3 regions of the Serratia sp. Ae19-1 genome follow, and region 1 is predicted to be linked to each of the others. Evidence: predicted binding sites of a transcription regulator. Region 1 holds the regulator's gene; each other region holds the start of a gene.
What was found. The regulator ArgR, encoded in region 1, controls arginine synthesis, uptake and breakdown. The targets are predictions, from matches to a motif close to ANTGAATAAAAATACANT.

Region 1 (4,517 bases):
GTTTCGGCCCGCCTCGGCGGCAGCCCGTTCTTCGTCATTGAAGCCGACGAGTATGACTGCGCGTTCTTCGACAAGCGCTCCAAATTCGTGCATTACAGCCCGCGCACGCTGATCATGAATAACCTGGAGTTCGACCATGCCGACATCTTCGACGATCTGAAAGCCATCCAGAAACAGTTCCACCATCTGGTGCGTCTGGTGCCGGGCAAAGGCAAGATCATTCTGCCGGACAACGACAGCCACCTGAAACAGGTGATGGCGATGGGCTGCTGGAGCGAGCAGGAGCTGGTGGGGGAAGAGGGCACCTGGCGCGCGCAGAAGCTGACGCCGGACGCCAGCCATTACGCGGTGTTCCTCGACGGCGAGCAGGTCGGCGAAGTGAACTGGGCGCTGGTGGGCGAGCACAACATGCATAACGGCCTGATGGCCATCGCCGCTACCCGCCACGTCGGCGTGCAGCCGGCGGACGCCTGCCGCGCATTGGGCGATTTCATCAATGCCCGCCGCCGCCTGGAGCTGCGCGGCGAAGCCAACGGCGTCACCGTTTACGACGACTTCGCGCACCACCCGACGGCGATCCTGGCCACCCTGGCCGCGCTGCGCGGCAAGGTAGGCGGCACGGCGCGCATTCTGGCGGTGCTGGAACCGCGCTCCAACACCATGAAAATGGGCATCAGCAAAAACGATCTGGCGCCTTCGCTCGGCCGCGCCGACGAGGTGTTCCTGTTCCAGCCGCATCACATTCCGTGGCAGGTGGCGGAAGTGGCGGATGCCTGTGTGCAACCGGCGCACTGGAGTGCGGATCTCGACACGCTGGTGGACATGGTGGTGAAAACCGCACAGCCGGGCGATCACATTCTGGTGATGAGCAACGGCGGTTTTGGCGGCATTCACGATCGCCTGCTGGACGCGCTGGCGAAAAAGCAGGAACCGAAGGTGACCTACTGATCGCTTAGCCGCATCAGCCAACACAGGGGCCGCATTCGCGGCCTTTTTTTTACACCCATAAAAAAGCCCTCGCGAGCGAGGGCAACGGGGTTCGTCGGATAGGACGACGAGAGGGTCTCTGGGAAATCGGCGTTTGCGTCAGAACTCGGCAGTGGCAGTGACGAGGGTAATCAGCTCTGCAAAGCCGTTCCCAGAGTTGTTATTTGTAAATCTCGGCGGTGGCGTGGTAGTTGCCTTCGTTACGCGCTTCGATTACGCGGTAGGCGGTCGCGCCTTTCGCGTCGGCTTTCTCCGACAACGCCTGGCGAATGTCGGTCGGCGCGCCGTCGATGCCGCTGACGGTAATGGTGCCGATAGATTGCAGATTGGCGGTCTGATCGTTAGTCACCAACTGGGCGGCGGAGGCGCCGAAGGAGATGACGGACAGCAAACCGAGTGCAGCAACAGTAGTTTTCATGTTCATGATAGCGATCCTTGGTCATAACAGCCTGGAAGGGCTTGGCAGCGATTTTTATTCTTGAAGGCCGTTATGACAGCGTTTGGTTCCAGAGATGTATTGCCCGTTGCCGGGTAATGCCGGTACTTATTTGTAGATTTCAGCGGTTGCGTGGAAGTTGCCGTCGTTACGCGCTTCAATCACGCGGTAAGCGGTCGCCCCTTTGGCGTCGGCTTTATCGGACAGCGCCTGACGAATGTCGGAAGGTGCAGCGGCGACGCCGCTCACAGTGATCACGCCGGCGGGCTGCAGTTTTGCGGCCTGGGTTGCATCAACAGATTGTGCTGCGAATGCGCCGAAGGAAAGCATGGACAGAACGCTCAGGGTTGCAACGGTAGCTTTAATTTTCATCATCTCACCTCATCGTATTCTTTTATCAGTTCTAACGAACTGTGACTTAGTTCACGGAAATGAGTATACAGCTAGTAACGCGAAAAATTAATAGTTCGCTAACAGTTGCTAGTGAAACTTTAAACCGATGAACCTTCTTTTTTATAACCGTAAGGAATAAAAAACGCTTATAAAACGATCTTTCGATGTTAATTTTATGTAATTTCAATGAGGTAAGTGCTTTTGACCAAAAGTGCGGAAGATCACAGTGGGTACTGCTGGCTACATGGATATGTCATGGAAATGTGTTGTGGCGGGATAAAAAAGCAGTGTTAAACGCGGTTGAGGGCCGAGAAGGTAACGCAGGGGTTAAAGAAGCGCTAACAAAATGCGGACGGTAGCCGCACTTTGTTAGCGCCAGGTTTCACAGCTCTTGCTCGAACACGCCCAGGATCGCTTCATGCAGCTTCTGAGCGGTAAAGCCGCTGGACGGGGTGACGAAAATCGTGTCGTCGCCGGCGATAGTGCCAAGGATGCCCTGGGATTTGCCCAATGAGTCGAGCAGGCGGGCGATCAGCTGTGCGGCGCCGGGGCTGGTGTGGATCACCACGACGGCGTCGTTATGGTCGACGTCCAGCACCAGGTTCTTTAGCGGGCTGGTAGTGGTCGGCACGCCGAGTTCGGCCGGAAGGCAATACACCATTTCCATTTTGGCATTACGCGTACGTACCGCACCGAACTTGGTCAGCATGCGCGATACTTTGGATTGGTTAATGTTTTCGAAGCCTTCTTCTTGCAGCGCCAAAACGATCTCGCCTTGAGAACTGAATTTTTCTTCTTTCAATAACGCTTTGAACGTCTTGATCAGATCTTCCTGTTTTGCGGGATTACGCATTTTGCACCGTGGAAAGTTGATAGTGGAAGTCATGATTATGCATATAGATGAATTTTTATGCAATAGAGGCCGACCCAAAGAAAATAAACATGACCGGGCGGCGAGGAAAGGGCGGCATTTTAACAAAATCCGGCCGCGATGAATATGCCCTTTTGATGACGGAAAATCGGCCCGCAGTAGTAAATAAAATGTTATTAAAATGATGTTGTTCTGATGTTGCGTAAGGGTGTAATGTAACGGCCGGTTAACTTGCTCGTGAATAACCTCGCATTATTTTTGATTAGTGTGCGCTATGCCCTTCATGCGTAAGCGATTTAATCTAAAATGGGCGCGACAGCGGCCATTTTATTACACTGGCAGGCAAGAATTGGCTAATTTATTGTTTTTAAAGGTGTAATAATTTAAGGTCCGTAACCAACACATTCACGGCGCTTTATATATTTAAGATAATAAAGGAGTATAGGATGAAAGTTGCAGTTCTCGGTGCTGCTGGCGGTATCGGCCAGGCCCTCGCCCTTCTACTCAAAACCCAGCTTCCTTCAGGTTCTGAACTCTCTCTCTACGACATTGCCCCCGTTACCCCAGGCGTTGCCGTCGACTTAAGCCACATCCCAACCGCAGTTAAAATCAAAGGCTTCAGCGGCGAAGACGCGACCCCGGCTCTGCACGGCGCGGACGTGGTGCTGATTTCCGCCGGCGTGGCCCGTAAGCCAGGCATGGATCGCTCCGACCTGTTCAACGTTAACGCCGGCATCGTGCGTAACCTGATTGAGCAAGTGGCGAAAACCTGCCCGAAAGCCTGCATCGGCATCATCACCAACCCGGTAAACACCACGGTCGCCATCGCGGCGGAAGTGCTGAAAAAAGCCGGCGTTTACGACAAAAACAAACTGTTCGGCGTGACCTCGCTGGATATCATTCGTTCCAACACCTTCGTGGCCGAGCTGAAAGGCAAGCAGCCTGAAGAACTGAACGTGCCGGTGATCGGCGGCCACTCTGGCGTGACCATCCTGCCTCTGCTGTCGCAGATCCCAGGCGTGAGCTTCACCGATCAGGAAGTGGCGGATCTGACCAAACGCATTCAGAACGCCGGCACCGAAGTGGTGGAAGCCAAAGCCGGTGGCGGATCTGCAACGCTGTCCATGGGCCAGGCGGCTGCACGTTTCGGCCTGTCTCTGGTGCGTGCGCTGCAGGGTGAGAAAGGCGTGGTGGAATGCGCTTACGTTGAAGGCGACGGCAAATACGCTCGCTTCTTCGCGCAGCCGCTGGTGCTGGGCAAAAACGGCGTTGAAGAACGCAAAGATATCGGCACCCTGAGCGCCTTTGAACAAAAAGCGCTGAATGAGATGCTGGACGTGCTGCACAAAGATATCGAGCTGGGCGAGAAGTTCATCAATAACTGATCGTCGCCGCGAGTCAGCCGATAAACGCCGCCGGACGCTGTTCCGGCGGTTTTTTTTGCCCTGCGTTCACGACTTGATGCGCGCTTTGCGATCCAGCAGGCAATCGCTGTGCGGATCATAATAGCGGCTTGGCCAGATCTCCGAGGGGTGAACGCCTATCGCTTCGGCGATCAGCCATTCTCCTTTCGGCCATGGGCGCGACAGCGCGTTGGCCAGCGTTGATGAGCTTAATCCTGCCTTGCGTGATACCGCCGCCAGCGTGGTGCCCTGCTTGCGTAACGCCGCGATGATGTCTGCCGTGTGCCAGTCCTGCTTCCTTGAATTCATGTTTACATTCCTTTTCTGATTAGCCAAAGTTGCGTTAGTGGTATAACTAACGGGTCGAGGTTAGGCGTTTGAACAACGTGAAACGCTTATTCGGAAATCAGAATACCATTAAATTTCC
Region 2 (4,517 bases), on a different contig from region 1:
TGCAGCTCTTTGTCGCTGAGCTTTTTGTCTTTGAGGCGGCTGAACAGTTGGGCCAGCGCCTCCGGATTGCTGGCGGCTTCGCCGTTGGGCGAAATGCTGTGGTACTGCTCGGCGACGTTGGTCAGGTTGAGGAACTGGCTGAAGGCGCGCGCCACCGGCAGCAGCTCGTCGTTGGACAGGTTCTGCAGGGTGGAGAGCAGTTCCTGGCGATGCGCTTCGTTGCCGGCGCGTGAGGATTTGGAAAGCTTACGGATGGTCTCTACGCGATCGAGAATATGCTCGCCCAGCGCTTCTTTGATGGTATCGCCGAGCAATTTGCCGAGCATACTGACATTACTGCGCATTGCCGAATATTGTTCGTTCATATAACCCCTGACCCAGTTCTGTATGATTTTTATCTTGTAAATAAATTTCACGCGTCAGGCGCAGACCGCCTGCCTGATCCCACCGCGTTCCTGTCCAGTCGTCCAATTGACACTATTTTTAGCAAAAAAACATCAAAATCGGCGCATTTTCTGAAATTTAATTACGGCACGTCGGTTATCAGCACGGCTTATTTCGCCGTCTACTACTTATTTGGAGTTAGGGGAAAGCATAAAGCATTTCCCCTGTTAAATGTCGGGTTTATTGCCGGCAAAAATGAGTGACCAGCTGGCCCAGCAGTTTACGCGTCGGTTCGATAAACGCGGTGTCGAGGTACTCGTCCGGCTGGTGGGCCTGGTCGATAGAGCCGGGGCCGAGCACTAACGTCGGACACACCTGCTGTACGAACGGCGCCTCGGTGCAGTAATTGACCACCTGGGTGCGGGTGCCCAGCAGTTCCTCGATCACTGCCACCATGCGGTGGTCGGTTGGGCACTCGTAGCCTGGCACCGACGCGTGCAGCTCTTCGATGCTCAGGCGGCCCGGCCAGCGTTGGCTCACCGGCTCCAACGCCTGATGCATCAGTTCGTTGATGTTGTCGAGCGTCATGCCGGGCAGCGGGCGGATATCCAGGTGCAGCTCGCAGCAGGCGCAGATGCGGTTGGCTGCGTCGCCGCCGCTGATATGGCCGAAGTTCATGGTGGGATAAGGCACGGCGAACGCCGGGTTGTTGTAACGCTCCTGCAGGGTTTTGCGCAGCGCCATCAGGTGGCTGATGGATTCGTGCATCAGATCGATGGCGTTGACACCGCGCGCCGGATCGCTGGAGTGGCCGGACTGGCCGACGATGCGAATGGCGTTGGCCATGTGGCCCTTGTGCGCGCGGACTGGCTGCAGCGAGGTCGGTTCGCCGATGATGGCGAAATCCGGCCGAATGGCGGTGGAGGCGGCGAAATAGCGTGCGCCGGCCATCGTCGTTTCTTCATCTGCGGTGGCTAAAATGTACAGCGGCTTGGTCAGTTTGCTCGCGTCGATATCGCGCACCGCATCCAGAATAAAGGCGAAGAAGCCTTTCATGTCGGCGGTGCCCAGGCCGTAGAGCTTGTTGTCGTGCTCGGTCAGGGTGAAGGGATCGCGCGTCCAGCGGCCTTCGTCGTAAGGCACCGTATCGGTGTGGCCGGCCAGCAGCAGGCCGCCGCTGCCTTCGCCGATGCTGGCCAGCAGGTTGAATTTGTGGCGCGAATCCGGTACCGGCTGCACGTCGACGCGAAAGCCCAGGTCGGCAAACCATTCGGCCAGCAAGTTGATTAACGCCTCATTGCTCTGATCGAGGCCGGCATCGGTGGCGCTGATCGACGGTGTGGCGATCAACGCCCGGTACAGCTCAATAAATGGAGGTAATTTCATCTTCACTGTTGACAGCCTTTGGTTAGGATAGTATCAATATTCATGCATTTATTTTGAATAAAAATACAGTAAGCCGAAGCGTAAGGGAACCCGATACCCGGATGTTTATAAAAGCATCAACGCCTGGCTCCGTGGGTGAACGGCGCAACAACGCTGGCTAGCCCTGTTACCTGGGTCGAAAACGACCGCACGTCAGTTGAGAAGGTGAAAGGCCACATGTTGAATACGCTGATCGTTGGTGCCAGCGGTTACGCCGGAGCGGAGCTCACGGCTTACCTGAATCGCCACCCACACATGAACATAACCGCTTTAGCGGTTTCAGCGCAAAGTGCAGATGCAGGAAAGTTGCTTTCCGATCTCCATCCCCAGTTGAAAGGCATCGTCGATCTGCCGCTACAGCCGTTGACCGACGTTGCACAGGCGGCGCAGGGCATCGATGTGGTGTTCCTCGCCACCGCCCATGAAGTCAGCCACGATATTGCACCGGCTTTTCTGGCGGCGGGTTGCGTGGTGTTCGATCTTTCCGGCGCCTTCCGCGTGCAGGACGCCGGTTTTTATAGCCAGTACTACGGTTTCGAGCATCAGCATGGCGCTCTGCTGGAGCAGGCGGTGTACGGCCTGGCGGAGTGGCAGAGCGACAAGATCAAACGGGCGCAGCTGATCGCGGTGCCGGGCTGCTACCCAACGGCGGCGCAGTTGGCGCTCAAACCGTTGATCGAAAAGCAGCTGCTGAACCTGGACCAGTGGCCGGTGATCAACGCCACCAGCGGCGTCAGCGGCGCCGGGCGCAAGGCCAGCATGACCACCAGCTTTTGCGAAGTGAGCCTGCAGCCATACGGCATTTTCACTCACCGGCACCAGCCGGAGATCGCCGCGCACCTGGGCGTGCCGGTCATCTTTACGCCGCACCTGGGCAATTTCCCGCGCGGCATTCTTGAAACCATCACCTGCCGCCTGAAAGCCGGCGTGACCGCGCAGGACGTGGCCGCCGCCTATCACGCCGCCTATGACGACAAGCCGCTGGTGCGGTTGTACGACCAGGGCGTGCCGGCGCTGAAAGCGGTGGTGGGGCTGCCGTTCTGCGACATCGGTTTTGCGGTGCAGGGCGAACATCTGATCGCCGTGGCGGTGGAAGACAACCTGCTGAAAGGCGCGGCCGCACAGGCGGTGCAATGCCTGAATATCCGTTTCGGTTTCCCGGAAACCCAGTCACTCCTTTAAACCAGCGTGAGTAAACAGCAATGAACCCGTTAATTATCAAGTTAGGTGGCGTGTTATTAGACAGTGAAGAAGCGCTGGAACGTCTGTTTACCGCGTTGGACAGTTACCGGCAGCAGCATCAGCGTCCGCTGGTGATCGTGCACGGCGGTGGCTGCGTGGTAGACGAGCTGATGAAGCAACTCTCTTTACCGGTGGTGAAAAAGAACGGCCTGCGGGTCACGCCGGCCGATCAGATCGACATCATCACCGGCGCGCTGGCCGGCACCGCCAACAAAACGCTGCTGGCGTGGGCGATTAAGCATCAAATCAACGCCGTTGGCCTGAGCCTGGCGGACGGCGGCAGCGCAGTCGTGACCCAGCTCGATCCGGCATTGGGTCACGTCGGCAACGCGCAGCCCGGCTCGCCCGCGCTGCTCAATACCCTGCTGGGCGCCGGCTACCTGCCGGTTATCAGCTCCATCGGCATCACCGCCGAAGGGCAGTTAATGAATGTGAACGCCGATCAGGCGGCGACGGCGCTGGCGGCGACGCTGGGGGCGGATCTGATCCTGCTGTCGGACGTCAGCGGCATCCTCGACGGCAAGGGGCAACGCATTGCGGAAATGACGGCGCAAAAAGCGGAGCAACTGATCGCGCAAGGCATCATCACCGATGGTATGGTGGTGAAGGTGAATGCGGCGCTCGACGCAGCCCGCACCCTCGGCCGCCCGGTGGATATCGCCAGCTGGCGCCATGCCGATCAGCTTCCTGCTTTGTTTAACGGCGTGTCGATTGGCACCCGGATCCTCGCTTAATTTTAGAATTAGAAAGGAATAGATCATGCAAAACCAAGGCATCAAAAAAATCGTTCTGGCGTACTCCGGCGGCCTGGATACCTCGGCCATCATTCCATGGCTGAAAGAGAACTACGGCGGCTGTGAAGTGGTGGCGTTCGTGGCGGACATCGGTCAGGAGCGCAGCGATCTGGAAGGCGTGGAGCAAAAAGCCCTGCAGTCCGGTGCCTCTGAATGTCACGTGGTCGATCTGCGTGAAGAATTTATCCGCGATTACGTTTATCCGGTGCTGCAGACCGGCGCGCTGTATGAAGGCAGCTATCTGCTGGGCACCTCGATGGCGCGGCCGATCATCGCCAAGGCGCAGGTCGAGCTGGCGCTGAAAGTGGGCGCCGACGCGCTGTGCCACGGCGCAACCGGCAAAGGCAACGACCAGGTGCGTTTCGAAACCACCTACACCGCGCTGGCTCCGCAGCTGAAAGTAGTGGCGCCGTGGCGTGAATGGAACCTGCGTTCCCGTGAGGCGCTGCTGGATTACCTGAAAGAGCGCAACATCCCGACCACTGCATCGCTGGAGAAGATCTACAGCCGCGATGAGAACGCCTGGCACATCTCCACCGAAGGCGGCGTGCTGGAAAGCCCGTGGAATGCGCCGAACAAGGATTGCTGGGTATGGACCGTCGATCCGCAGGAAGCGCCGGATCAGCCTGAACAGGTGACCGTTACCGTTGAGAAAGGCCGCGTTGTGGCGGT
Region 3 (4,517 bases), on a different contig from region 1:
GCTGATTGACCAGCTCCAGCGATTGATCCAGACGGCCGTCTTTATATTGCTGACCCCGATCGGTCGGCTTGGACGAACAGCCCGCCAACACCGCCACCATCAACCCGCCAAGCAGGTATTTGCCCCAACGTCCTTTCATCGCGCACACTCTCAAACTGATATGATCTACCGGCTGAACGATAACAAACGCTCATTGATAAAGGAATCGCTGCAAATAAAAAAACCCGCACGGAGGATAGTGATGAAAAAGAAGGCAAATTGCGGGCAAATTCAGCAGAAAAACGGGTTTAGGGCAATAAAATGCAAAAAGGGTTTGCAACAAAACGCATGGAGAGTATAGTGCGCATCCATCGGACGCGGGGTGGAGCAGCCTGGTAGCTCGTCGGGCTCATAACCCGAAGGTCGTCGGTTCAAATCCGGCCCCCGCAACCAACTCTTGATGACAACAGATAAGCACCCTGACGGGTGTTTTTTTGTATCTGCAATCCGCGAAAATAGCCGGACTCGCGCCCGGCCCTGCCGTTATCGGCTCGCCAGCGCGCCGCCGTTGGCGAAATAAGCCTTGATGCCTGCCAGAATCGACTCCGCCACCTGCTGTTGGAAATGGCTGGTGCGCAGCTTGCGCTCCTCTTCGATGTTGCTGATAAACGCCGTCTCCACCAGGATCGACGGGATATCCGGCGCCTTTAACACCGCAAAACCGGCCTGATCGACGCGATTCTTGTGCAACCGGTTGATTTTGCCCATCCGATTCAACACTTCCTTGCCGAACTTCAGGCTGTCGTTGATGGTCGCGGTCTGGATCAGATCGAACATGGTGTGGTCGAGATAGCGGTCGCCGCTCTTGCTGACGCCGCCGATTTGGTCCGACGCGTTCTGTGTCTGCGCCAGGAACTTGGCCGCCGAACTGGTGGCGCCCTTGGTGGACAACGCGAACACCGATGAACCGCGCGCCGCGCGGCTGGTAAAGGCATCGGCGTGAATCGAAACGAACAGGTCCGCACGCTGCTTGCGCGCCTTGGCGACGCGCACCTTAAGCGGGATAAACACGTCTTCGTTGCGCGTCATGAACACCTTCATGTTCGGCTCGCGCTTGATCATGGCGCTCAGCTTGCGGGCAATCTGCAGCACGATGTCTTTCTCGCGCGTCTTGTACTTGCCGATCGCACCGGGATCTTCGCCGCCGTGGCCAGGATCCAGCATGATGACGATCGGCCGATCGCGCCCCGCCTTGCCGGCCTGCGGCGCTTCCGGCGGCAGCGTGCGCTCCAGATCGCCCTTGTTGTAATCTTCCAGTAACGCCAGTAGCGGATCATACTCCTCACCGCCGCTGCCGACCTTGGTCGGATAGAGATCCATCACCAGACGGTTGCGATACTCCGGCACCGGCGCCAGCGTGAAAATATGCGGGCTGACGCTTTGTTTGAGCTCCAGCACCAGCCGCACGGTATTCTGATCAAACTGGCCGACGCGCGCCTGCTTGAGATAAGGATCGTCGGCGCGCACCTGCCCGGCGATGCCTTTCAGCACGCTGTTGAGGTGAACGCCTTCGATATCCACCACCACGCGATCGGGATTGGTCAGGGCGAACTGCTTGTATTTGAGTTCGACGTTGGATTCCAACGTGACGCGGGTATAGGTGGAGGATGGCCAGACGCGCACGGCGATCACGTGCGATGATGCGGCGAAGCCCGTACGACTCACACTCAGCAACCAGCTGGCGGCAACGCCCTGTAATAAACGACGGCGGCCCAGATTGTGATTAGAGTTTGGCATGCGGCTCCGGCAGTAATAGCTGTTTACAACAGATGAAAAAAACACCAATGAAATGGGGATGCCGAAAACTTTAACCAATCATTCCAGCCCTGTCATCAGAAAATCTTTTTATGGTTTTTCAATTTATTAACGATTTAGCGCCCTTAGCACACTCTTCATGACGATTTCCCACTTGCCATCGGCACAATAAAAGAATAAAAATACAAAAATACCGTATAAATATGCAAAGAGGTTTGGCCGTGAAGGAACGTAGTACAGAGCTGGTGCAAGGATTCCGTCACTCAGTCCCCTATATCAACGCCCACCGCGGCAAGACGTTTGTCATCATGCTCGGCGGGGAAGCCATCGAACACGAGAATTTCTCCAACATCGTCAACGATATCGGGTTGCTGCATAGCCTGGGCATTCGCCTGGTGGTGGTTTACGGCGCGCGGCCGCAAATCGACGCCAATCTGGCTCAGCATAACTATGAGCCGATCTACCACAAACACACCCGCGTGACCGACGCCCATACGCTCGAACTGGTCAAGCAGGCTGCCGGCCTGCTGCAGCTCGACATCACCGCCCGGCTGTCGATGAGCCTCAACAACACGCCGCTGCAGGGCGCGCATATCAACGTGGTCAGCGGCAACTTCATCATCGCGCAGCCGCTGGGCGTCGATGACGGCATCGACTACTGCCACAGCGGCCGCATTCGCCGCATCGATGAAGACGCAATCCACCGTCAGCTCGACAGCAACGCCATCGTGCTGATCGGCCCGGTCGCGGTTTCGGTCACCGGCGAGAGCTTCAATCTGACGTCAGAAGAAGTGGCTACCCAGTTGGCGATCAAGCTGAAAGCGGAAAAAATGATCGGTTTCTGCTCCTCGCAGGGCGTAACCGATGCCGAAGGCAATATCCTTTCCGAGCTGTTCCCCAACGATGCGCAAAAGCGCCTTGAAGAGCTGGAGGAAGGCGGCGATTACCATTCCGGCACCGTGCGTTTCCTGCGCGGCGCGGTGAAAGGCTGCCGCAGCGGCGTGCGCCGCAGCCACCTGATCAGCTATCAGGAAGACGGTGCGCTGGTGCAGGAACTGTTCTCGCGCGACGGCATCGGCACCCAAATCGTGATGGAGAGTGCCGAACAGGTGCGCCGGGCGACGATCAACGACATCGGCGGCATCCTGGAGCTGATCCGGCCGCTCGAGCAGCAGGGCATCCTGGTGCGCCGTTCGCGTGAACAGCTGGAGATGGAGATCGACAAATTCACCATTATCGAACGCGATAACCTGACTATCGCCTGCGCGGCGCTGTACCCGTTCGTGGAGGAAAAAATCGGTGAAATGGCCTGCGTGGCGGTGCATCCCGATTACCGCAGCTCCTCGCGCGGCGAAATGCTGCTGCAGCGGGTAGAAAACCAGGCGCGGCAGATGGGGTTGAAAAAGCTGTTCGTGCTGACCACCCGCAGCATCCACTGGTTCCAGGAGCGCGGATTCACTCCGGCGGAGGTCGACGTGCTGCCGATGCAAAAACAGGCGCTGTACAACTACCAGCGCCGTTCCAAAATCCTGCTGGCCGATCTGTAATCCCTGCGGGCGCGGCCGTTCATTGCCGCGCCCTTTTGCCGCTTATTCCGCTGTCTGCAGCCGTTCAGCCAGCCCGCTGCGACGCTGGGTCGGCGTGCGAATGGCCCGCAACAGCACCGCCTCCGTAGCGTACAGCGAGAGCTGCTTGCGCGCACGGGTGATCGCGGTATAAACCAGCTCGCGCGTCAGCACCGGCAGGAAGTGATTCGGCAATACCAGGACCGTATGGTCAAACTCCGATCCCTGGGACTTGTGCACCGTCATGGCATAGGCGGTTTCATGCGCCGGTAAACGGCTCGGCTGCACCGATTTGATGCTGCCGTCCGGCAGTTGGAAATGCACGCGCAGTTCCCCCTGCGCATCCGGCAGCGTAATGCCGATATCCCCATTGAACAGCCCCAGCGCGCTGTCGTTGCGGCCGATCATCACCGGCCGCCCTCGGTACCAGCGGCCGAGCACGCCCGGCTTGCGGTCGATCAGACCGGCGCGCTGCAACCCGAGCTCAATGCGCTCGTTCAGGCCGGCGACGCCGAACGGCCCTTCACGCAACGCGCACAGCACCTGGAAACGGCCAAAGGCCGCCAGCACCGTCGCCGCGTCCGCGCCTTCGGCGGTCAGCCGCAGAGAATCGCGATAGCCCGCTACGCAGGCATCCAACAGCGCCTGATACTCTTCACTCGTCGCCAGCGCATAGCCCGCGACATCGCCGAAACTGCCGTTTAGTGCCGCCAGCGCGCGATCCCCGGCACCGGCGTTAACCGCCAACGCCAGTTGGCCGATGCCGGAGCGGGCATCGAAGCGATAGCTCTTGCGCAGCAGGCATAGGCTGTCACGCACCGCCGCTTCCGCGTCAGCCTGCTGCCCTTCGATCGCACAACCGGTCAGGCGGCTCAGCTCCGCCGCGCGCGCATCGCTGTATCCCTGCTCGGCAAAACGGCAAATGTCCCCCAACACCGCACCGGCCTCCACCGAGGCCAACTGGTCACGGTCGCCAAGGAAAATCACCCGAGCCTGGTCGGGCAGCGCGGCAATCAGGCGCGCCATCATCGGCAGATCGACCATCGAGGCCTCATCCACCACCAACACATCCAAATGCAGCCGGTTGCCGCGGTGATAGCGCATGCGCTGGCTGTTCGGCTGCGCCCCCAACAAACGGTGCAGCGTCGCCGCCTCGGT

Region 2: a site for ArgR is predicted at 1,823-1,840, ahead of argC (N-acetyl-gamma-glutamyl-phosphate reductase). Genes of this name have one in related genera too.
Region 3: a site for ArgR is predicted at 1,966-1,983, ahead of argA (amino-acid N-acetyltransferase). Genes of this name have one in related genera too.

The regions. Positions count from the first base shown of each region.
Region 1 is NZ_JBCHWD010000010.1:86,511-91,027, reverse strand. Features, by position in the region: gene mpl (UDP-N-acetylmuramate:L-alanyl-gamma-D-glutamyl-meso-diaminopimelate ligase) at 1-948, shown strand, start outside; gene yhcN (peroxide/acid stress response protein YhcN) at 1,148-1,411, opposite strand; gene yhcN (peroxide/acid stress response protein YhcN) at 1,532-1,795, opposite strand; gene argR (transcriptional regulator ArgR) at 2,199-2,669, opposite strand; gene mdh (malate dehydrogenase) at 3,134-4,072, shown strand; gene AAIE04_RS22770 (helix-turn-helix domain-containing protein) at 4,139-4,399, opposite strand.
Region 2 is NZ_JBCHWD010000002.1:732,514-737,030, forward strand. Features, by position in the region: gene ppc (phosphoenolpyruvate carboxylase) at 1-365, opposite strand, end outside; gene argE (acetylornithine deacetylase) at 625-1,770, opposite strand; gene argC (N-acetyl-gamma-glutamyl-phosphate reductase) at 1,987-2,991, shown strand; gene argB (acetylglutamate kinase) at 3,012-3,785, shown strand; gene AAIE04_RS08825 (argininosuccinate synthase) at 3,811-4,517, shown strand, end outside.
Region 3 is NZ_JBCHWD010000009.1:65,108-69,624, forward strand. Features, by position in the region: gene mltA (murein transglycosylase A) at 1-139, opposite strand, end outside; tRNA gene AAIE04_RS21745 (tRNA-Met) at 356-432, shown strand; gene amiC (N-acetylmuramoyl-L-alanine amidase AmiC) at 523-1,776, opposite strand; gene argA (amino-acid N-acetyltransferase) at 1,998-3,341, shown strand; gene recD (exodeoxyribonuclease V subunit alpha) at 3,384-4,517, opposite strand, start outside.